DNA from 4 places in the Shewanella sp. SM55 genome. Region 4 is predicted to be linked to each of the others. Evidence: predicted binding sites of a transcription regulator. Region 4 holds the regulator's gene; each other region holds the start of a gene.
The links. Region 4 encodes LexA, which represses DNA repair genes until DNA is damaged. Its sites were predicted from a motif close to TACTGTATNNNNATACAGTA; they were not measured.

Region 1 (5,971 bases), on a different contig from region 4:
CCGACAGTTGGAAACTGACCATCAAAGATCAACAGCGTATCGGTTCTTTATTTGAACTACGGCGTTTAGTGGGATACTTCTTAGAACTCGGCATACTGCCCGCGACACGCTCCAGCCTGCAAGACGCAAAACAAACTCAAAACACCATGAGCAAAAACACCGTAAAACCTAAAAGACGCTAAAAATCAGTTCCCTTATTAAAGAATAACTCGGTTAAATCAACGCATAGAGAATAACTCTGGCGCCTTTGACTGCATAAACTCAATAAAGACTCTTACCTTTAGCGGCTGCTGGCTGCGCTGATGATATAAAATCGAAATTCGCCTCTGTTCGCCAATCCATTCAGGCAGTAATACTTTGAGTTTTCCCTCTTTAATCTGCTGTTTTACAAATAGTTCAGGACCATACAAGATCCCGCCATGGCCTAAGGTCGCCTGAATCGCTCCGTGTAAATCCGTGAGGGTGAGCTTAGTCGGGCCATTAAAATAAAAAGACTCGCCGCTTGGATGCTTTAAATGCCAATTAAACAGCGGCCAGACTTTTATCAGTTGATGGGCTTCAAGATCATCGGGATGCTCAAGTTTAGGTGCCTGAGCCAAATATTCTGGTGTGGCAAACAGGCAATAGTCGAGCTCGCCTAAGGTACTCGACACCCAAGAAGAATCAGGCTGAGCACCGCCAACAATCGCCACATCTATGCCTTTGTCGATCAAATCCACTAACTCATTACTCTGGGAAATGTGCAAACGGATATCAGGATACAAACGGCCAAACTCATTCAATGCTTGAATAAACACAATGGAAATAATCGAAATCGGCGCGGCGATGCGCAAAGTTCCCTCGGGTTTATCACTGCCTAAACCACTTAGTTCATCAAATTGAGCAACCACACTCTGGTAGCGTTGAAAGAGCGCCAGCCCTTCCTCTGTCAGTCGCAACTTGCGGGTGCTGCGCATAAAAAGCTGTTTATCGAGCTTCTCTTCCAACTTCGCTAACTTGCGGCTCACAGTGGCGATGGGCATATCGAGCTCTTTCGCCGCCTGCGAAAAACTGCCCGCATTGACTAAATGCACAAAAAGATAGACAAGTTGTAGTTCAGCGCCTAAATCATCACTCATTGCATATCCTAATTTCACATATTGGGTATTGACGTTAAAACGCTAAATTCACTAAGTGATTGTGTTTTAAACATTGAATTATTCACTTATACGACCATAGCGCAATAGCCTTAGATTGAAATGGTATGTTATTTTGTGGCGAGTTTTACTGCGCTGGCGCTAAATCTGGCTCTAAAGTGACATAAAAAGAAGCAAGTGCTGTAACTCTGGCCACCAAGAATCATAGCAACAGTAAAATGACGACGGTGGGCGAGTTTATTCAAATTTAATCGTAAGGATGAGTGAGGGAAATGACCATTTTAACCCCTCTGTTTGCCGTCTTCGGGATCATGTTGCTCGGTACACTAGTGCAAAAACTAAAACTCTTGCCCGTCGATACGGATCAAGTGCTAAACCAATATGTCTACTATATTGCGTTCCCTGCGATCATGCTTATCGCCCTCGCCCAGCAGCCGATTGACGAGATTTTGCAATGGGGATTTATTGCAGGCTACAGCACAGCTATGGTAATCACTTATCTTGTCTGCCTTGGGCTATCGCTGATCGCTAACCCTAAACAGCATGCGGTTGCCGCTATTCGAGCCCTCAATGCCACCTTTGGTAATACGGCATTTATTGGTATTCCACTGCTCATCATCCTCTTTCCGCAGCAACAAAGTGCCTTAGTCGCCGCCGCGATTGCCAGCTTATTATCCGTGCTGATGTTTGCCGTCGCCTTAGTCTCGATGGAACTGGCCACTAACACCCAAAGACAACACCACGCCTTAGTCATAATGGCGATGGCGGTAGGTAAAAACCCTATCGTTATTGGTAGCTTAATTGGCGTCGGCATTTCGGCGCTAGAGATAAAACTGCCGTCAGGGCTGGCGCTAATGATCCAGCAAATAGGCAATACCTCAAGCCCCTGCGCCCTATTTGCTATCGGCATGGTACTCGCCAAAGCAATGCGCTACCAGAAAGATAGCAGCGTATTTAGCCCCAAGAATTTTATCGAATTGAGCCTTATCAACCTCTTCAAGCTGGCTATCCAACCGACACTCGTCTACTTTATGCTTAAGCGTTTTGGCGTAAATGGTGACTACCTGATCATGGGCGTGATCTTGAGCGCACTGCCCACCGCGGCTAGCGTGTACTTACTTGCCCAGCGTTATAACACTCAGGCTTCTACCAGTGCTCAAGGCATTCTATTTGGCACCTTAGTCACTTTCTTCAGTTTACCTATCTTAGAAAGCTTAGTAAGAACCTATGCATAATCAGTTAATTAAAAATATTTACTGCCACTAATGCCGATTATTCACCCAAGCCACTTTACTGTATATAAAATCAGTATATACTGTTTATCAATACAGTGGTTTGGTATGTTTTTCGACAGGAATTCACTATGCTTTGCCAACTCAGCATTAATAACTTCGCTATCGTCCGTTTTTTAGAACTGGATTTTCGCCCCGGTATGACCAGCATCACAGGTGAAACCGGTGCAGGTAAATCGATTGCCATCGATGCGCTAGGCCTATGCCTAGGCAATCGCGCCGATGCCAGCAGTGTTCGTCCCGGAGCCAATAAAACCGAGGTCAGCGCCCGCTTTTCCTTGGATGATATTCCACTGGCAAAACGTTGGTTAGAAGATAACGATCTTGAACTCGATGATGAGTGCATTCTACGTCGGACTATTGGTAGCGATGGCCGTTCACGCGCCTACATCAATGGGAATCCAGTGCCGCTGACGCAGCTAAAATTACTGGGTCAGTTGCTTATCGGTATTCACGGTCAACATGCGCACCATGCAATGTTAAAAAGTGAACATCAACTCACCCTGCTCGACAGTTATGCCAACCACAGATTGCTTATAGATACGGTTGCCGCTAGCTTTCAACGCTGCAAGCAAATTGAGGCCGATCTAAAACAACTCGAAGCCTCCCAGCATGAACGTATTGCCCGTAAGCAATTAGTGCAATATCAAGTAGAAGAACTCGATGAGTTTGATCTTAAAGTTGATGAGTTCGATGAGATTGAGCAAGAGCACAAACGTCTGGCTAATGGCACTGAGTTGATTGATACCTGTCAGGCGAGCTTAGATATACTCACAGAGGGCGAAGAGAACAATATAGAGTCGCTACTCAACCGAGTCGTTTCCCTCGCCGAAGATCTGCAAAGCTACGATCCCGCATTAAGCAATATCAACACTATGCTCAATGATGCCTTAATCCAAGTGCAAGAAAGTGCAGGCGAATTACAGCACTATTTGAGTAAACTTGAACTCGATCCAACCCACTTTGCCTATTTAGAAGAACGGCTATCAAAAGCCATGCAACTGGCGCGTAAGCATCATGTTAGCCCGAATAAACTGGCCGAGCATCATTTAGCATTAAAGGCTGAGCTAAGCACCTTAGACAGTGATGAAAGTAAACTTGAAGAAATTCAGATTCAAGTCGAGGCAAGTAGAGCCGCTTATCTTAGCAATGCGCAAAAGCTCAGCCAAAGCCGTGCCCGCTATGCTAAAGAACTCGACAAACTGGTGACTCAGTCAATCCACGAACTGAATATGCCTAAGGGTAAATTTACGATCGAAGTCAATTTCCACCCCGAGCAAATGTCAGCCAATGGCAGTGACAATATCGAATTTATGGTAACCACTAACCCTGGCCAACCTTTGCAACCGATTTCGAAAGTCGCGTCTGGCGGTGAGCTCTCACGGATAGGGCTAGGGATCCAAGTGATTACCGCGAAGAAAGTTGCCACACCGACATTAATTTTCGATGAGGTGGATGTCGGGATTTCCGGCCCCACCGCAGCAGTGGTGGGCCGCATGTTACGCAGCTTAGGGGAATCGACCCAAGTACTGTGCGTGACTCACTTGCCGCAAGTTGCGGGCAATGGTCATCAACACATGTTCGTCGATAAATTTAATAAGGCAGGCAGTACTGAGACCACAATGAAATCGCTCGATCGTGAGCAGCGTATCCAAGAGCTTGCAAGACTGTTAGGTGGCGATACTATCACCAGCAATACCCTCGCGAACGCAAGGGAACTGCTGCAATAGTAGTATGGTTTAGATAACGAATGAGGTAGCTAAACGCTTGAATCTACACACTCTAGATCACAAGCTAAGGGGCCATATCAAAAACTAAGGGTTAGTTGTTGGAGATGTTAACTAACATGCCGGGTTAACTATCATGTTAGGTTAACGATAATGTTAGCTAACACACCAGACTAGCCCTTGCAGACAAATAAATGAAAACACGCCCGCTAACACATCGTCAATCATAATGCCAAAGCCACCATGAACTTTGGCATCGAGCCATCGAATAGGCCAAGGTTTGATGATGTCGAAAAAGCGAAATAGACCAAAGCCGACTAACAACCAACCCCAACCTGCTGGTGCCGCTATCATAGTGATCAGTAGCCCAACCACTTCATCCCACACAATCGCACCGTGATCGTGTACCCCCATATCTTGAGCGGCTTTACCGCAGATATAAAATCCCGCAAATGCGCTCAATAAAGTTAAGCCGATATACCAAGTGAGCGGTAATGGCGCCATCAATAAATAGAGGGGAATGGCTGCTAAGGTACCGAAAGTACCAGGCGCTTTAGCGGCGAGTCCGCTACCAAAACCGAGTGCCAAAAAGTGGACAGGATTTTTTAATGACAGGCGCGTTAGCACCTGATCCTTTGACAACCATTTCATTAACATGCTCTTCGCTTAAAAATGCTCGAAACCGTGATACGGCGGCGTAAACGGCTCACCATTGAGTTGCAACTTGAGCTTACTGCCTGCACAAATTTGTCCTACGCGAACAAACTTTGCTCCTGCATGGCTTAATGCCGTCTCAAGCGCGCCTTTTTGCGCCTCAGGAACGGTGAACAGCAGTTCATAATCTTCGCCCCCAGTTAGCGCATAACCTAAGGCATGCTCCTCGCTGACGGTATCTTGCATCGCGCGTGAAAGCGGGATGCAATTAACGTCCACCACAGCACCGACTGCCGAAGCCTTAAGCACATGACCGATATCCGAGATAAACCCGTCGGAAAGGTCGATAGCACTGGAGGCAAGCGAACGCAAAGCTTGGCCCGCTAAAACTCTTGGTGTTGGACGATAATGGCGATTAATCAGGAATTCTTTATGCTCGGCTCTAGCCTGTTGCGCGCCTCGAATGATATCCAGACCTAAGGCCGAATCTCCGAGCGTGCCCGTGACATAAATCCAATCACCCGCTTTAGCACCATGACGAGTGAGTGCCTTACCCTGTGGGACTTGGCCGTGCACTGTGATATTAATCGCCCGTGGGCCACGAGTCGTATCGCCGCCAATTAAGGCGATGCCATAGTAATCGGCCGCTTCAAATAAACCTTCGCTAAAACCACTGAGCCAAGTTTCATCGACTTCGGGTAGCGTCAAGGCAAGCGTCATCCACGCGGGTTCAGCGCCCATGGCAGCCAGATCAGATAAATTTACCGCTAAAGCTTTGTAACCTAAGGCAGCGGGAGGCATATCGGGGAAGAAATGGACATTTTCGACTAAGGTGTCACAGGAGATAGCAATCGACTTGTTTTCTGCAGGTTGCACTAAAGCGCAATCGTCACCGATGCCAAGCTTCACATCACGGCGAGTGGGGCCGCGGTTGCTAAAATAACATTCAATTAATTGGAATTCTTTCACTGTACAGTTTGGCACGACTTACATCGGCCACCTTTGTTAGCAATGAAAAACGGTATCCTAAGATACCGTTTGTCTTTATTACTTGCGTGCAACCAGTTTGTCGAGCAGTCCGTTCACAAACTTATGACTCTCGTCCGCACCGAAAGCTTTTGCCAACTCAATCGCTTCGTTAATCGCGACCTTATATGGCACA
Region 2 (5,971 bases), on a different contig from region 4:
ATCCGATAAAACCACGTATCATGTGCGCCAGTCGGCCAAGGGGCAATTCCCTTGTACTTTTCCATTCAATATTAGGTTTAACAGAGTCTAACGATGCTAATTACACTATCGATTATTGGCGGTTTTATTATTTTAACCTTAGGCGCAGAAGCCCTAGTGCGTGGCGCGAGTTCAATCGCTCTACGTTTAGGTATTACGCCACTTATCATAGGCTTAACTATTGTAGCCTTTGGTACTAGCGCACCAGAACTGGCTGTGAGTGTAAAATCTGCTCTAGCAGGAAACAGCGGTATCGCCTTAGGTAACGTTATTGGCTCTAACATTGCTAACATAGGTTTGATTTTAGCCATCACGGCACTTATCCGCCCTATTCAAGTGCAATCTCAAGTCGTAAAGCGTGATATCCCTTTGATGATATTGGCTTCCATGTTGTTCTGGGCACTCTTGTTAGATGGCGAGCTCAGCCTAATTGACGGTGTGATATTGCTGTCACTACTGTTCGGTTATTTAGCCTTTAGTTACATCAGCTCGAAAAATGGTAATGAAGAGGAAGAGATTGAAGCAGGTCCAAATAATCCGCTACTTTCAGCCCTATTTATCTTAGTCGGTATTGGTATGTTAGTCGGTGGCGGTATTTTGTTTGTCAACGGCGCAGTAGATTTAGCCAAGACCTTCGGTATCAGTGAAGTCATTATCGGCTTAACGATCGTGGCGATTGGTACCAGTATGCCAGAGTTAGTAACTTCTGTTCTAGCGGCACTGAAAGGTCAGAGTGACATAGCCATAGGTAACGTTGTCGGTTCTAACATATTCAATATTTTGGGTATTTTAGGTATTACTGCAATAGTACAGCCAGTATCATCACTTGGCTTCCAACCCTTTGATTTCATAGTGATGTTGGCATTTGCCATCATGATTTTACCTTTCGCTTGGACAGGATTTCGTATTGGCCGCCGCGAAGGTTCAGTATTACTACTGTGCTACTTAGGTTACTTGGGCTACCTAATAAACCAAGCGAGCACTCAAGCTGTGGTATAACACTTAGCTGATCATTTGCGATAAAAAAACACCGGGACCTCTCCGGTGTTTTGCTCTCTAGGTATTGTCCACTTTATTAATCACGCACTTTCTTTAAAGCACACCTCATAAAAAATATAAGCACACAACTCAACTGATGACATTTGTCATGCCAAAGCCATGACCTTTGTGTCTGCAGTTCTTCTATCGAATTTCTGATAATGAGCCCGTACCCAAACATTGGGAAACTCACTCAATAAGGAAATACCATGAAAACATTACTCCTCGCCTCCAGCTTTTTGCTTATCAGTACTCACTCGTTTGCAGCAACGCCATCAAACACTAACATCACCAATGTAGACGCGGCCTCGAATGCGATGAATCTAACGCAATTACAACAACTGAGCGGTAGCACTCAAGATTATGATAAAGCCTATGCGAACTATCGCTTAGCCATCAGTGCCAATGTAATGGGGCAGAAAACACTCGCTAGCAGCGCACTGACTACAGCACAAACCACATTAGAAGCACTCGAAACCAGCCAAGCGAATGCAGAATCCCTCGCGCTGTTATCGTCGGTTTATGGCATGCAAATCGCCTTAGACAATAGCAAAGGTGCAACGCTCGGCATGAAATCCGCCAAGGCGATTACCAGTGCCGAACAATTAGAACCACAAAATCCACGGGTAGCACTTGTTAAAGCCATCGCCGCCTATAACACGCCAGCCATATTTGGCGGCAGCATGCAAAATGCTAAGACCTTAGCCACTACAGCAATAGAAAGATTCGCCCAGCCTTGCGACAATATTTGCTGGGGTGAAGCCGAAGCTTACACGTGGCGCGGGCTCGCTAAACAGGAATTAGGCGATAGCCAAGGCGCGATTGAAGATTGGCAACAAGCGATCAAAGTACAAGCAGATTACGGTTGGGCAAAATTTTTGCTTCAACAAAATCAGCAATTAAGTGCAAAATAGACAAAGTTGTTAACGGGGATCTATGGCGCTGACGATAGCGCCAATCCCTAAAAAGAATAAATTAAAACAGATGCCATCGGTGGGCATTCAACAACCAACTCAGTGACACAGAGGCATCATGATAAGCACTCCGCTTCAGCTCGAACGAAAACTTGCTTGGGTGTATTTGATAAACTTAGTGTTTTATCTGATCCCACTTGCCATAAATCCCTATCCAAGCTGGAAAATCGCCCTCAGTTTTGCCGTATTAATCCCTTTTATTGCCAGTTATTTTTGGACTTATAAGTGCAATAGCCGTAGCGCCTATCTGCCCATTCTCATTATGGTGGCCATAGCAATAGCGATCACACCAATCAACCCAGGCTCTATCTCGCTATTTACCTTTGCAGCCTTCTTCATTGGCTTTTTTTATCCTCTCCGGACCTGTCTGTTGGCTATTGCAGCCCTCATCGGCCTGTTGTTTGCCCTCAATGAGATTTACCACTTTAACAGTTACTACTTTCCGCTTTACGGCTCGGGATTAGTGCTCGGCGTGGGCATGTTTGGTGTCGCCGAACGCAGACGTTATCGGCATAAATTGAAAGAACAGCAAAGTGCCCAAGAAATTACCACCTTGGCCACTATGCTTGAGCGTGAACGTATCGCGCGGGATCTACACGACATTATGGGGCATAGCCTATCTTCCATCGCCCTTAAGGCTGAGCTAGCCGAAAAGCTTATCGCAAAACAAGAATATGAACTCGCATCAACCCAATTGACTGAGCTAGGACAAATTGCAAGGGAAAGTTTAAGCCAGATCCGCCACACAGTGTCAGACTACAAACACAAGGGCCTAGAGAGTTGCGTGACGCAGCTTTGTAAATCCTTAAGGGATAAAGGCTTAAGTGTCGAGCTCAGTGGTGAGCTACCCAAGCTAGGTGCAAGCACAGAAAGCCAACTGAGTTTGATCCTCACCGAACTCATTAATAATATTCTTCGCCATAGCGGTGCAAGTGAATGCTCTATCCACTTTTCTAAGCAATCAGACCGCCTGCTGCTCGAAGTCAAAGACAATGCCGCGGCCAAACCTTTTATAGAGGGTAATGGCCTCACTGGTATACGCGAGCGTCTCGACAGTTTAGGCGGCAGCTTGAGCTATAATCTCGAACAGGGATATAGATTTACCGTCAGTTTACCTTTGCAGGGAGCAACACATTAATGAAGATTTTATTGGCGGAAGATCAAGCTATGGTGCGAGGAGCACTCGCCGCACTCCTCACGCTTGCAGGGGGTTTTAGTATCACCCAAGCGAGTGACGGCGACGAAGCTCTAAGCTTACTCAAACAGCAAAGCTTTGATCTCTTGCTAACGGATATCGAAATGCCCGGCCGCACAGGCTTAGAGCTGGCTACATGGTTAAAGGAGCAACATAGCCAAACTAAGGTTGTGGTCATTACCACCTTCGGCCGTGCGGGCTATATTAAACGTGCCATCGAAGCGGGTGTGGGCGGCTTTCTGCTTAAAGATGCGCCCTCGGAAACCTTAGTCAACGCGATTCAACAAGTGATGGCGGGAAAACGAGTGATCGATCCTGAACTTGCCATGATGGCGATTGGCGATGTCGACCCGCTCAACGACAAAGAACGCCGCGCTCTTCGCCTCGCTAGCGAAGGCAAATCCACCTCCGACATCGCCGAAACTCTTTTTATCGCCGAAGGGACTGTTCGCAACTACCTCTCAGAAGCCATAGCCAAACTCAATGCCAGTAATCGAATCGATGCAGCCCGCATTGCCAAGCAAAAAGGCTGGTTGTAATAACACTCACAGTTAACCACGCTTTCAGCCTAACGATATCTTATCAACAATTTTGCGGCCTTAAGGTCGCAGAAAGATATTAGCTATGCTTCCAAACAAAATTTGATAACACCCTAATTCCCCTTGAGATTGCCTTACGCTTATTCTCTGTTAATATATGTATAAATTCACAGTGATTGAGTGCTAACGACTTGCAGCAATTGGATCTTGTTCCGATCACCGACCTCAAAGGCGTCGCCAAAAAGGTCGCGGAGAAACTCGCAAAGCTCGGCATCACAACAGTACAAGATCTGCTGTTTCACTTACCCCTGCGCTACGAAGACAGAACCCAAATCTATCCCATTGCCGCCCTCAGCCTAGGCGGTTACGGCACTATAGAAGCTGAAATCCAATCGACACAAATAATCCAAGGCCGCAAGCGTATGCTGGTCTGCAATGTGCGCGACGATACAGGCAGCTTGAGCATGCGCTTCTTTAACTTTTCCGTCGCCCAACGTAATGCCATGCAAAATGGTTTGATGATCCGCGCCTATGGTGAAGTGCGCCGTGGTAGTCATCAAGCTGAGATAGTGCATCCAGAATATAAAGTCGTGTATCCCGGTGAAGATGTTCACCTAAGCGATACCCTAACGCCGATTTATCCCACAACTGAGGGCTTAAAACAGGCGAGTTGGCTAAAGCTGACGGAGCAAGCTTTGGTATTGCTGGAAGAGGGTGGCTTAACTGAGCTGCTGCCACCGCAGTTGCAACCGAATAACATCAGCCTTAAACAAGCGCTGCAGACGCTGCACCGACCTCCTGCGGGGATCTCTCAGTTCGATTTAGAGTTAGGCCAACACCCTGCACAGCAGCGACTCGTGCAGGAAGAATTACTCGCCCACAATCTCAGCATGTTACGCCTAAGGCAGCGCAGTAATTTAGATGCCGCTGTCACCATGCAGGCCACGGGACAGTTGCTCAATCCTTTCCTCGCCGCTTTGCCCTTTAAACCGACTGGCGCCCAGCAAAGAGTCGTGGCTGATATAGGCAAAGATTTAGAAAAACCGCACCCTATGATGCGCTTAGTGCAAGGGGATGTTGGCTCTGGCAAAACCTTAGTCGCGGCGATGGCGGCATTACAAGCGATTGAAAACGGTTATCAAGTTGCCATGATGGCACCGACCGAGTTATTGGCCGAGCAACATGCAACTAACTTTGCCGCTTGGTTTGAGCCACTCGGACTTAAGGTAGGTTGGCTGGCGGGAAAACTTAAAGGCAAGGCCAGAACCCAATCCCTTGCGGATATTGAATCTGGCGCAGCCCAGATGGTAATTGGGACCCATGCCATCTTCCAGCAGCATGTAGTCTTTAGCAAACTCGCGTTAATTATTATCGATGAGCAACACAGATTCGGCGTACACCAACGCTTAGGCCTGCGGGAAAAGGGCGTGAACCAAGGTTTCCACCCGCATCAATTGATCATGACGGCAACGCCGATCCCGCGCACGCTAGCGATGACGGCCTATGCGGATCTCGACACGTCCATTATCGATGAACTGCCGCCGGGGCGAACTCCAGTGACCACTGTGGCGATTGCTGATTTACGCCGTAACGAAGTGCTTGAACGGGTCCGCAACGCTGTCATCAGCGACCAACGTCAGGCCTATTGGGTGTGTACTCTGATTGAAGAATCCGAAGTGCTCGAATGCCAAGCCGCCGAAGACACAGCCGAAGAACTGCGCCTCGTCCTGCCCGAGCTCAATATTGGCCTAGTGCATGGCAGATTGAAGAGCGCCGAGAAACAGCAAATCATGGCCGACTTTAAGGCAGGCATTATTCATCTACTGGTAGCAACAACCGTGATTGAAGTGGGCGTCGACGTGCCTAATGCCAGCCTGATGATCATTGAAAACCCTGAACGTTTAGGTCTAGCACAACTACATCAACTGCGCGGACGAGTCGGTCGAGGCGCCATCGCAAGCCATTGTGTGTTACTCTACAAGGCGCCGTTGAGCCATACCGCCACCCAAAGACTGAGCGTACTCAGACAAAGCAATGATGGTTTCATCATAGCGCAGAAAGATTTAGAAATTCGTGGCCCGGGTGAAGTGCTTGGCACTAAGCAAACAGGACTGGCTGAGCTCAAAATTGCCGATCTGGTGCGCGATCAAGCTTTGATCCCACACATTCAGAAATTAGCGAGCCAT
Region 3 (5,971 bases), on a different contig from region 4:
GATATGTTTGTAGAGATGCAATACAGTTTAGAAACCACAAAACAAGTTGGCAGGCTAAAGTATTGGTTAACATCAGAATATGAACATAACGGCATCCGCATGGATGGAGAACGCATACTGGATAAGCTCATCAGCTTAAACCGAGGCGACACCTTAAGATAAATGTGAGCTTTAAGGGCTAATTAAGTTAATGCTGAGATTATATGCCTGCTCCTCATCAATTGAGTGATTTTGGCAAGCTTTAACGACCTATTTCCGTATGAGTAAACCGTTTTGGTTTACTCTTTTTTTGCCCAAATTCAGTGCTGTGAAAGCGTTATAGCTTAAGGTCTAATCTCCCCTACAACAGAATCACAACGCACTCGTGACTATTAAGCCTCTGTAGCCACTTTGCGTGTTCGACTCCTTGCGCCAGCACTAGCCACTGACTTCTTCACACTGCTTTTAGCTGTACTTGCAGTGCCTGCCCGTTTTGCCGAGCTCGAGGCTTTGCGGTAAGGCGACTTACGATAACCAGATTTATTACTTGCCGTTTTACGATAACCTTGGCCTTGTAAACCATTAAGCGCGGTTGGCAGTTGTGCGCCTGCATTCTGGATAAGCGTGGATAAGGTGCCGAGCAGTGGCTGCATAAAGGCTTGATAAGAGGTTTCTTTATGGCAAATGCCGTTCAAGCTCGCTTCCCAAAGCGCTGTCATATCCGGCGTAGTCGCACTCGCGGGCAAGCTGTTAATCAATCCTTTCCCCACGTCTGTCGAGACAATAGATTTACCTAAGCGTTGTAAAAAACCGCGTTTGAACAGCAATTCGATAATACCTGCACGGGTGGCCTCTGTACCTAATCCGTCGGTTTCTTTAAGAATTTTACGGATCTCAGGATCGGTCACATAACGGCTAATACCCGTCATAGCACCGAGTAAAGTGGCATCGTTAAAGGCCTTTGGTGGTTGAGTATTTTTCTCCAACAATTCGCCTCGAGTACAATGCAAGGCCTGTCCCAATTTCAAAGGTGGTAATTGACCGATAAACTCGTCATTCTCCTCATCGTCCTTACCTGTGCTTTCTTCCGTCGACTTGTTGCCACTCACCTTACTGCCATTTGGCTCTTGGCGGGCAAAGAGTTGCTTCCAGCCGAGGGATTTATCCTGACGCGCCTTGGTATTAAATAAGCCACCCTCGATTGTCACTTGCACTGTGGTTTCACTGTAACAATAAGCCGGATAAAACTGGGCTAAGTACTGGCGAGCAACATGAAGATATAACTGCCTCTCACGCTGACTCAAGCTAGATAAGTTAGCCGTCTTCTCTGTGGGGACGATTGCGTGATGGGCGTCCACTTTTTTATCATCCCATGCTTTAGATTTAAGACGGGGATCGGGTGCATCAGCACCTTGCAATAACTCAGCAGCACCGTCACTTATCGCCTTAAGTACCGAAGGCGCAAGGTTATGTTGCTCAACGGGTAAATAACGACTGTCGGAGCGTGGGTAAGTAATGAGTTTATGACGTTCATACAAACTTTGGCAGGTATCGAGCACATCCTTAGCACTCATGCCAAACCGTTTCGCCGCATCAATTTGCAACGCGGATAAGCTGTAGGGCAATGGTGGATTCTGTTTCTTGTCCTTAGCCACTAATTGAGTGACTAAGGCGGGTTTATCACTGATGCGACTCACCACATTTTGCGCTAACCCTCTCACTAACACTCGTCCTTCTTCATCCATATAGGGCTGACAAGCTTCGCTAGGTTGCCACTTGGCGCTGAAGGTTTCTTGCTTCTCGGTCGCCAAATGCGCCAGTACTTCATAAAAAGGTTTAGATTGAAAGTGGGCAATCTCTTCATCACGGCGCACCACTAGCCCAAGCAATGGCGTTTGTACTCGGCCGACGGATAACACGCCTTGATAACCGACCTTTTTACCTTGGATGGTGTACGCACGCGTCATATTCATGCCATAGAGCCAATCGGCACGACTGCGGGCTAAGGCCGATGTGGATAAAGGAATAAACTCGCGATTACTGCGTAGCTGCGTTAGAGCCCGTTTTACAGCTTGTGGGTTTAAGTCACTGATCAGTAAACGCTGGGTTTGATGTAGCTTGTCCCCCGTCACGCCAAGATAGGCAATCACTTCATCCACGAGTAACTGCCCTTCACGGTCGGGATCGCCCGCGTTAACCAGCGTGTTGGCTTGTTTGACTAATCGTTTAAGCACTGTGAGTTGGCTGCGGGTTGCGGCCTTAGGTTTTAGTTGCCACTTGTCTGGCACTATTGGCAAATGCTCGAATTTCCAAGACTTAAATTCGGGATTATAGGCATCAGGTTCTGCTTGCTCGAGCAAGTGACCAACGCACCAAGACACACAATCGCCATTGGCGGCTTCGATAAATCCATCGCCTTTTTTATGGGGTTTAGGCAATACATCGGCAATGGCCCGCCCTAGGCTAGGTTTTTCTGCGATATAGAGAATCATACAAACACCAAGCACTGGATATAATTACAGTATAATTTAGCCCAAACGCCAGTTGAGTGCAAATTTCTGTAGTAAACCGAGCTTAAATGTAAAAGCTTAAGTGTAAATTCAATTGCGAATGATTCTCAACAAGGCATAAGATACACTAAATAACTAAGGAGTGACTATGGGACAGTTTGCAATAAATGCGCGACAGGCTATGACAATAACTCCAGCATTAATATTAAGATTCAATCAGTTATTGATATTCCATAGCTTAATGTTACTCGCAATAAGCATGCTCACCAGTACCTGGCTGGGACAAATGAAAATCATCGATATGCCGTTAGCATGGGGATTCATTCTCGTCATTCCTATTGCTGTGAGTTTATCTCTATTACTCAGCCATCAAATCACGCGCCATAGCTTAAGCAGCTTATTCGGCGTGTGGATGCTACTTTGGGTAATGGGATAACTGACATTCATAATAAATCACTACCGTATTTCGAGTTAACTCGCCCCTCCGCTCTATTTACCCATGCTAAAACTCAATTTCAAAACACATTGGTTTCAAATATTTAACACTTTAACTATGAAGCTCCCTAAAAAATAGTTATGTTGAGTATCTTGGATATTTACAAAAAATGTCTTAATCAAAAGTGAATGTCCTAACTCAACATCTGTTGAATAACCGTAAACCTAAAAACTCTGCTAAAACAACACAATAAAGGAATCGGAGTCTATGAATGAGATTGTCAACGCGATCAATAGTGTAATTTGGAGCCCTGCACTTATTTTTCTTTGCCTAGGTGTAGGGCTCTATTTCTCCCTTCGCACTCGATTTTTACAGCTGCGCCATCTGCCAGAAATGATACGCCTGATGTTTGATGGTAAGAGTACTGATGCGGGAGTCTCGTCTTTTCAAGCACTCGCGATGACATTAGCGGGTCGAGTCGGTACAGGTAACATTGCAGGGGTTGCCACAGCAATCACCTTTGGTGGTCCTGGCGCTTTATTTTGGATGTGGATGGTTGCCTTTCTCGGTGCCAGCTCCGCTTTCGTTGAATCTACCTTAGGTCAAGTCTATAAAGAAAAAATCAATGGTGAGTATCGCGGTGGACCTGCTTTTTATATTGAAAAAGGCTTAGGCATGAAATGGTATGCATGGGTATTTGCAATTGCGACCATATTTGCCTGCGGGATCCTGCTGCCGGGCGTACAAGCTAACTCGATTGGTTCAAGTTTAAAAACTGCTTTCAACATAGATCCTAATGTGACTGCAGCCATACTGGCTATGCTTCTTGGTTTTATTATTTTTGGCGGTGTAAAACGTATCGCTCACTTTGCCAGTGCCGTCGTCCCCTTTATGGCACTGGGTTACATCATAGTGGCTTGTGTCATCATAGCGCTAAATATTGGCCAGCTACCGAGTATTTTATGGTTAATTATCAAAAGTGCCTTTGGCTTTGATGCGGGTTTTGGTGCCATTTTAGGCTTAGCCATCATGTGGGGGGTAAAGCGGGGGATTTACTCCAACGAAGCGGGTCAAGGTACAGCGCCACACGCCTCATCTGCAGCGGCGGTAAGCCATCCAGCCAAACAAGGGTTAGTTCAAGCTTTTTCTGTGTATATCGACACCTTATTCGTTTGCTCTGCAACTGGTTTCATGCTGCTTATTACAGGACTGTATAATGTTCAGGGCCCTGACGGTGCGGCGCTCTATACCGGCATTGCCGGAGTCGCTGCAGGACCAGGCTACGTACAAACGGCAATGGAAAGTATGATGCCAGGATTTGGCAATATCTTTGTGGCTATCGCACTGTTCTTCTTCGCCTTTACGACCATAGTGGCTTATTACTACATTGCCGAGACCAACATTGCCTATATTAACCGTAAAGTAAATCATCCTTGGTTCATGGTCGTTCTCAAAGTCGTGATCATTGGCTCAACCGTATACGGCACAGTTAAAACGGCTGATATGGCTTGGGGAATGGGTGACATTGGTGTCGGACTCATGGCATGGCTCAATATTATTGCCATTATTCTATTAAGGAAAACCGCATTCACTTGCCTTAAAGATTATGAATCACAACAAGCACTCGGCATAGAGCCACTTTTTGACCCGGTAAAACTGGGGATTAAAAATGCGGATTACTGGGTTGAACGCAAACACGCTGAAGAAAATGTAATGACTGAAACAGCGCAACGTATAAATACGTAGACGTTACCACTATGCTCCGTTAAGCAAATATAAGCCATTAAAAAGCCAGTGATTTCTCACTGGCTTTTTTGTATCGTTTAGAACAAAAAGGACACAAATTTTACGATACTGAATGACCCACAATCCTTATGGGTGACAGACGTTATGCAGCTCTAAGTTAGTGCCGATATCTTTATTTCGATCGGCTTTAGCATCGTCATTACGCAGTTGCGTCAAGTGATCTAAATACGCTTGGTCAACGTCGTTCGTGATGTAGTGACCATCAAATACGGACGTTTCGAAACGTTTAATCGCAGGATTCTCCATTCTTACCGCTTCAATTAAATCGGGTAAGTCTTGGAAAATAATGCCATCAGCACCAATTAACTTGGCGATTTCATCGGCATCACGACCGTGTGCAATAAGCTCATTCGACGTTGGCATATCAATACCGTACACGTTCGGGAAACGAATTTCCGGTGCGGCAGAGGCAAAGTACACTTTCTTAGCACCTGCTTCACGGGCCATTTCGATGATTTGCTCTGAGGTCGTACCGCGAACGATAGAGTCGTCCACCAACAGGACATTTTTGCCTTTGAACTCAGTGTTAATGGCATTCAACTTACGACGCACTGACTTCTTACGCTCCTGTTGACCAGGCATGATGAAGGTACGGCCAATATAACGGTTTTTCACAAAACCTTGGCGGTACGGTAAGTCCATGCAACGGGCAATCTCCAGCGCGATATCGCAAGAGGTTTCAGGAATAGGAATAACCACGTCGATATCGTGATCATACCATTCTTTCTTAATCTTCTCGCCAAGCTTAGCGCCCATGTTGACGCGACTTGCATATACAGACACTTTGTCGATCGTCGAATCTGGACGGGCAAAATAGACGAATTCGAAGATACAAGGTGCATAGCTAGGCTCGGCTGCACATTGACGGGTATACAGCTGACCGTCAATTGAAACATAAATCGCTTCACCCGGTGCTACATCACGCATCACTTCAAAGCCAACGGCATCAAGTGCCACACTTTCAGAAGCCACCATGTATTCAGTGCCAGTGGCAGTTTCGTGCTTACCTAATACCAAAGGACGAATACCAAATGGGTCACGGAACGCGACTAAGCCTTGACCAATAATCATGGCAACAACCGCGTAGGCGCCACGAGCTTGTTGGTGTACGTTAGCGACCGCATCGAACACTTCTTCCGACGTCAGGGTCAAACTCGTGGTTTTTTGCAGTTCGTCGGCCAACAGGTTTAACAAGACTTCAGAATCCGAAGTGGTGTTCACGTGGCGACGTTTTTTGATC
Region 4 (5,971 bases):
GGGCTCGACCAATTGTAATCCAGGTTGAAAGAGTTCAGCGCGGATCACCATGGCCATAGCGCCACCGGTTAAGAACATAATGAAGCTGAACCATAAATACAAAGTACCTATGTCTTTATGGTTGGTGGTTAGCAGCCAGCGCATGATGCCCTTTGGCGCACCATGATGATGGTCATCATGGGCTGCGGTTTGATCTTGAGTCGTTGTGCTCATCATTATCCCCTACTGTCCATGACTTGCGATATCAGCAGGTTGCACTGTATCGCCGGTATTGTTGCCCCAAGCATTGCGTTCATAGGTAATGACTGCTGCAAGTTGCTGTGGGCTAAGCTGTTTGCCAAATGCCTGCATAGCCGTGCCTGTTTTACCGAGCATCACAATATCGATGTGATTGGCGACTGGTCCAATGGCGATAGCACTACCCACTAGCGCGGGGAAGGCGGGTGGTATTCCTGCACCTGTCACTTGATGGCAGGCAGCACAGAAGGTCGCGTAGACAGTTTCACCTTCGGCCATGAGGGCGTCATGGCTGAGTGTGGGGAGGCTTGCGGGATCGACTGCAGGTGCGGGTGTCGGGGTTGTACCGCTTGGTACCGCGGCGGATGTTTGTGCAGAATTGCCGTTCATGTACTCGTTGACGTCTTTGGCTTGCACTGCATCGCCAGTATTATTGCCCCAAGCATTACGCTCGTAGGTAGTCACTGCCGCGATTTCTTGTGTAGTCAATTGCTTACTAAACGCTTGCATGGCTGTACCCGTTTTACCGTTGAGCACAATTTCAAGGTGGCCGCTGAGCGGTCCCGTTGCAATCGGGCTACCTTTAAGGTGCGGAAATACGCCTTGCAACCCTTCGCCATTGGGCTGGTGGCAGGCTGCGCAGTGCCCGAGGTAAACTTGTTCACCTTGAGTCATCAACTCTTCTTTACTTAGGGTTTGTGATAAAGCGGCTTGAGCGGCTTCAGCCGCAGCACCTGCGGCTTGTTTCTGCTCTGTGACCCAAGCCTCAAACTCGGCTTCGGGTAACGCTTGTACTACGATAGGCATAAAACCATGGTCTTTACCGCAGAGCTCGGCGCATTGACCACGGTAAATGCCGGGTTTGTCGATGCGAGTCCAAGCCTCATTGATAAATCCAGGGTTGGCATCTTTCTTAATTGCAAAGGCGGGTACCCACCAAGAATGGATGACATCCTCTGAAGTCATCAGAAAGCGGATTTTGCGGTTTATCGGTAGAACGAGCGGTTTATCGACTTCCAATAGATAGTTTTCACCCTTGGTTTCGGTGCCTTCTATTTGTGCTCTGGGTGTTGTCAGTATGCTATAAAAATCAATATCTTGATCGAAATAGCTGTAATGCCATTTCCATTGGGACCCCGTGACTTTTACGGTGAGATCGGCGTTGCTGGGATCTTCCATTGCGATTAAAGTTTTTGTCGCTGGAATCGCCATTAAGATCAAAATGATAAATGGCAGAATCGTCCAAGCGATTTCAACTTTAGTGCTTTCGTGAAAGTGGGACGCGACAGCGCCTTTGGATTTTCTGTGGTTGATCATGGCGTAAATCATGACGCCAAAGACCACTAGGCCTATTGCGCAGCAGATATACAAGATGGTCATGTGCAAGTGATAAACCTTGCCACTGATCTCGGTCACGCCAGGGGTCATGTTGAACCGCATGTCCGCGGCGGTCAACGGTGGTGCGAAAAGCACCACGAGTAAACAATACAACAATTGCTTCACAAGACTTCTCCTCTGCCAATTGCGAATAGCAACTACAAAGAAGAGCAACACAGTAAGTCTCAACTCTATGCAAACTCTTCAGTTCCCAAAAAAGCTTTTTTGACTTCAACGTGCGTTGGCGGCTGTTACTTTTAATCAAGTATTGTTACTGCTGGTAATTAGCCACGCTGGCACATACTGCTGAAATAAATCTGTTCTCTATTTTTAGTGGCGCTTCGAGTTCGATAAATACTCGATTCATTGACCACGGAAGGTGATATATCATCACCGACTTAACCAACCATACTTGCTGTTTAAATATTGATCAAGATCACTTATTTATCTAATTATCTGAAAAATTGCCAAAAAAAAGCCTCACATTCATAGGTGAGGCGGCTTTCAAGGTAAAAAATTAAATGAATATTTAGTGTACAGCGCTAAAAAAAGATTGCTGACCGAAGAGATTGCCTTGCTCAATACGTACGTCTGCATGTAAGTGACTGTTTACGTCTTCAAGCACTATGCCCATAGCTCGGGCACTTTTAGCCACGATTTGTAGGCGTCGATTATCCCGTGCATCCAATGATTGAGTCCAAGTAATGACTGCACTGGACGTACCACTTGTTAGGGCTTTTTCCATCGCCCACAGGGTTTCGACTTCATCTTTAGCATGTACCAGCAAAACTCTATCCATACGCACACCTGCGTTGGCGAGCATTTGCTTGTAGCCAATACTTGGAGGGTTGATGAGCACTAACCAACGGCCCTGTTGGCTTAACTGAGCGAGTTGTGCACTCAGATGAATTAATTCTTGGCGACCTTGAGTCTTAGTTGGCATACAGGCGATGGGCGCATGGTGCCAGTCATAGTCGGCATCACGGACTTCATCGAGCCACAGGCCCGGATGGCGGGGGGCATTGCCAAGTAGTTTATTCATAGCCAATCTCCATTACGGATCACACCGACGGCGAGTCCTTCAATTGTTAAACTTTGGAAGCCTAAATCCACTTTAATCGGGGAGTAATCTTCATTTTCGGCATGTAGATAGACCACATTACCTTTTTTTTCGAAACGTTTAACAGTGACATCGTCATCGACTCTAGCGACAACCACTTGACCATTTCTAGCTTGTTCTACTTTATGAACTGCCAGCAAATCACCTTCGAGAATGCCGATATTTTTCATGCTGTCGCCTTTTACTCGCAGTAAAAAATCGGCGGCGGGATGAAACATGCTTGGGTCGACTTGGTAGTACTGTTCAACATGTTCCTGGGCGAGGATAGGTTCACCCGCAGCCACTTGGCCGATGAGCGGTAAACCTGTTTCAGTCAAATCTTCGATTTCCGCAGGCAGACGAATGCCCCGAGATGTGCCAGGCATGATCTCAATGCAGCCCTTTTTCGCCAACGCTTTAAGGTGTTCTTCAGCCGCATTGGCGCTCTTAAAACCTAAACGGGTTGCGATTTCTGCCCGAGTGGGTGGCATGCCAGTATCGGCAATATTTCGTTTAATTAGCTCTAAAATTTCAGCTTGGCGTGGCGTCAAAGGTCTCATGGTGTTTCCTGTTTTTCTATACAGTTACTGTTAGTATATACAGTATTATTTGCAGCGCAAGTATTAACCACTTTTTAGCTATGTTGGAGAGAATTAGCGAATATTGCCCATAGTCTGGTATTCTATCGGGCTAGTAAACGCACTTAATTGCATAAGAATAATGCCTAAACACGACTCTCTTTGGTTGAAATCATTACGTTGGATCCAAAAACACTTAGTGCACACTATTGTGGTGCCTCAGGATCCCTTTGCCGATCTGAATCTGGATGCTTCCAGACCCCTTGTTTATGTGATGAAAACAGAATCCCTCAGTGACATCGCTGCTTTGAGCGAAATAACGGCTAAGTTAGGCTTACCAAGCCCTTATGAGCCTCTAGTGGCTAATGGTGTGACTGCGCCTCGGGTTGTCTGTCTTCAAGGACGTAAGCCACTGTTTGGCGAACGTGCTGGTAATGAGCCTTTCCTCGAATGCTTTATGCGTTTGTTAGCCGTGCATAAGGAACGTCCTGAATTAGATATTCAACTGGTACCCGTGAGCCTGTATTGGGGCCGAACGCCAGGGAAAGAAGACGACACTATGAAGGCGGCCGTATTTGAGCGGGAAAACCCGACTTGGCTGCGCAAGTGCTTGATGATTCTGTTCTTAGGTCGACATAACTTCGTGCAGTTTTCGAATGCCGTATCCCTGCGTTACATGGCTGACGAACATGGCACCGACATGGGGATTGCCCATAAGTTAGCACGGGTTGCGCGCGTGCATTTCCGTCGTCAACGTAAGGTAATGACAGGGCCTGTGCTGCCAAACCGCCAAGCACTGTTTCATTCGTTACTCAAATCTGAGTCGCTGCGCAAAGCGATTCAAGAAGAAGCCGCCAGTAAAAAGATTTCTGAGACCCAAGCGCGCGAGACGGCTATTGAGTATCTCGATGAAATCGCTGCCGATTACTCAGACAGTTTAGTGCGTATTGCCGAGCGTTTTTTAACTTGGCTGTGGAACAAGCTTTACAGCGGGATCAACATTAAAGGCGCCGAGCAAGTTCGGCAGTTACACCACGATGGCCACGAGATTGTTTATGTGCCTTGCCATCGCAGCCACATGGATTACCTGCTGTTATCGTATATTTTGTATTATCAAGGCATGGTTCCGCCGCACATTGCTGCCGGCATTAACCTCAATTTCTGGCCCGCGGGACCTATGTTCCGTCGCGGTGGTGCCTTCTTCATCCGCCGTAGTTTTAATGGCAACAAGCTGTACACCGCAGTATTTCGTGAGTATTTAGACCAGCTGTTTGCTAAAGGTTATTCGGTGGAATACTTCTCCGAAGGTGGTCGTTCACGTACTGGCCGTCTGTTGGCGCCGAAAACTGGCATGATCGCCATGACGATGAACAGCGTACTGCGCGGTATTGAACGTCCTGTCACGCTCGTGCCTGTGTATTTAGGCTATGACCATGTGATGGAAGTGGCGACTTACCATAAAGAGTTAAGCGGTAAGAAAAAGAAAAAAGAATCTGTGTGGCAGGTGTTCGGTGCCATTCGCAAATTAGGTAATTTTGGCCAAGGTTATGTGAATTTTGGCGAGCCTATTACCCTGCAAAATTTCTTAAATGAGCGTGCGCCAAACTGGCGTGCTGAGTTGGCCGATGATCCCGAGCAGAAACCAAGTTGGTTAACGCCAGCGGTAAACGTGCTGGCTAATCGGGTGATGACGCGTATCAATGATGCCGCAGCCGCGAGTTCGGTGACTTTGACTAGCTTAGTTTTACTGGCGACAGATCAAAACGCCTTAGAACGTAGTCTGCTGGAGCGTCAGCTTGATTTGTATCTGACCCTACTCAAAAAAGTGCCTTATACTTCTTATACATCTGTTGCCGAAGGTGATGGTAAGCATTTAGTGCAGCAAGGTTTAGAGCTGAACAAGTTTGTTGTTAGTGCCGATCCTTTAGGGGAAATAGTGTCTATCGAAGCGAGTCAGGCTGTGTCTATGACTTACTATCGTAACAATATCATTCACTTATTTATTGTTCCTTCATTAATTGCGAGTTGTTTAACCCATAATGAACAGATTCTGCGCCAGCAAGTGGTTTCAATCGTTGCCGATTTTTATCCACTGCTGAAAGCCGAACTCTTCATGGGAATTAAAGACTTACCAGCCTATGTTGAGCAAGTGCTGGATTTCCTGATTGGGCAAGGTTTAGTGGTTGAGACAGATACTTTAGCTGTCGTGCCTGAGCACTCAAGCCAATTATTGTTGTTAGCCAGTTCAGTGAGTGAAACTCTGCAACGCTACGCTATTATTTTCAATCTGTTAGCGAACAGACCTAAGATGGAGCGCTCAGAACTTGAGTCTGAGAGCCATTTACTTGCCCAGCGTTTAGGGGCTTTACATGGTATTACCGCGCCTGAGTTCTACGATAAAAAACTCTACGGTACTTTGAGCGTGAAGCTCAAAGAATTGGGATATCTGGCGGATAGTGAAGATAAGTCCAATATCAATCGCATACGAGATCAGGCCAATAGCTTATTACGTCCGTCAGTGAGACAAACGATAGTGGCGAGTGTCACCGCGGAGCACACAGTTTAATGGCAAATCATATGAATGCGGCTAAGCATAAGCCCGCAGGTAAGTCCTTGCTTGGTGGTGCCATGATTATTGCTGGCACGACCGTAGGTGCTGGGATGTTTTCTCTGCCCGTGG

Region 1: the regulator LexA is predicted to act here: its motif matches at 2,450-2,469, upstream of recN (DNA repair protein RecN).
Region 2: the regulator LexA is predicted to act here: its motif matches at 3,941-3,960, upstream of recG (ATP-dependent DNA helicase RecG).
Region 3: the regulator LexA is predicted to act here: its motif matches at 2,484-2,503, upstream of L5L91_RS13815 (DNA topoisomerase III).

What each region holds. Positions count from the first base shown of each region.
Region 1 covers NZ_JAKKRS010000002.1:409,989-415,959, forward strand. The annotation lists gene L5L91_RS05110 (DUF3319 domain-containing protein) at 1-182, shown strand, start outside; gene lldR (LysR family transcriptional regulator LldR) at 219-1,118, opposite strand; gene L5L91_RS05120 (AEC family transporter) at 1,409-2,371, shown strand; gene recN (DNA repair protein RecN) at 2,500-4,158, shown strand; gene L5L91_RS05130 (phosphatidylglycerophosphatase A) at 4,312-4,806, opposite strand; gene thiL (thiamine-phosphate kinase) at 4,822-5,778, opposite strand; gene nusB (transcription antitermination factor NusB) at 5,857-5,971, opposite strand, start outside.
Region 2 covers NZ_JAKKRS010000019.1:96,771-102,741, forward strand. The annotation lists gene L5L91_RS20185 (calcium/sodium antiporter) at 94-1,038, shown strand; gene L5L91_RS20190 (tetratricopeptide repeat protein) at 1,287-1,991, shown strand; gene L5L91_RS20195 (sensor histidine kinase) at 2,110-3,189, shown strand; gene L5L91_RS20200 (response regulator transcription factor) at 3,189-3,785, shown strand; gene recG (ATP-dependent DNA helicase RecG) at 3,977-5,971, shown strand, end outside.
Region 3 covers NZ_JAKKRS010000010.1:98,077-104,047, forward strand. The annotation lists gene L5L91_RS13810 (alpha/beta fold hydrolase) at 1-162, shown strand, start outside; gene L5L91_RS13815 (DNA topoisomerase III) at 372-2,471, opposite strand; gene L5L91_RS13820 (hypothetical protein) at 2,638-2,925, shown strand; gene L5L91_RS13825 (alanine/glycine:cation symporter family protein) at 3,193-4,671, shown strand; gene purF (amidophosphoribosyltransferase) at 4,798-5,971, opposite strand, start outside.
Region 4 covers NZ_JAKKRS010000016.1:90,019-95,989, reverse strand. The annotation lists gene ctaD (cytochrome c oxidase subunit I) at 1-213, opposite strand, end outside; gene coxB (cytochrome c oxidase subunit II) at 223-1,740, opposite strand; gene L5L91_RS18225 (cell division inhibitor SulA) at 2,144-2,656, opposite strand; gene lexA (transcriptional repressor LexA) at 2,653-3,273, opposite strand; gene plsB (glycerol-3-phosphate 1-O-acyltransferase PlsB) at 3,434-5,857, shown strand; gene mtr (tryptophan permease) at 5,857-5,971, shown strand, end outside.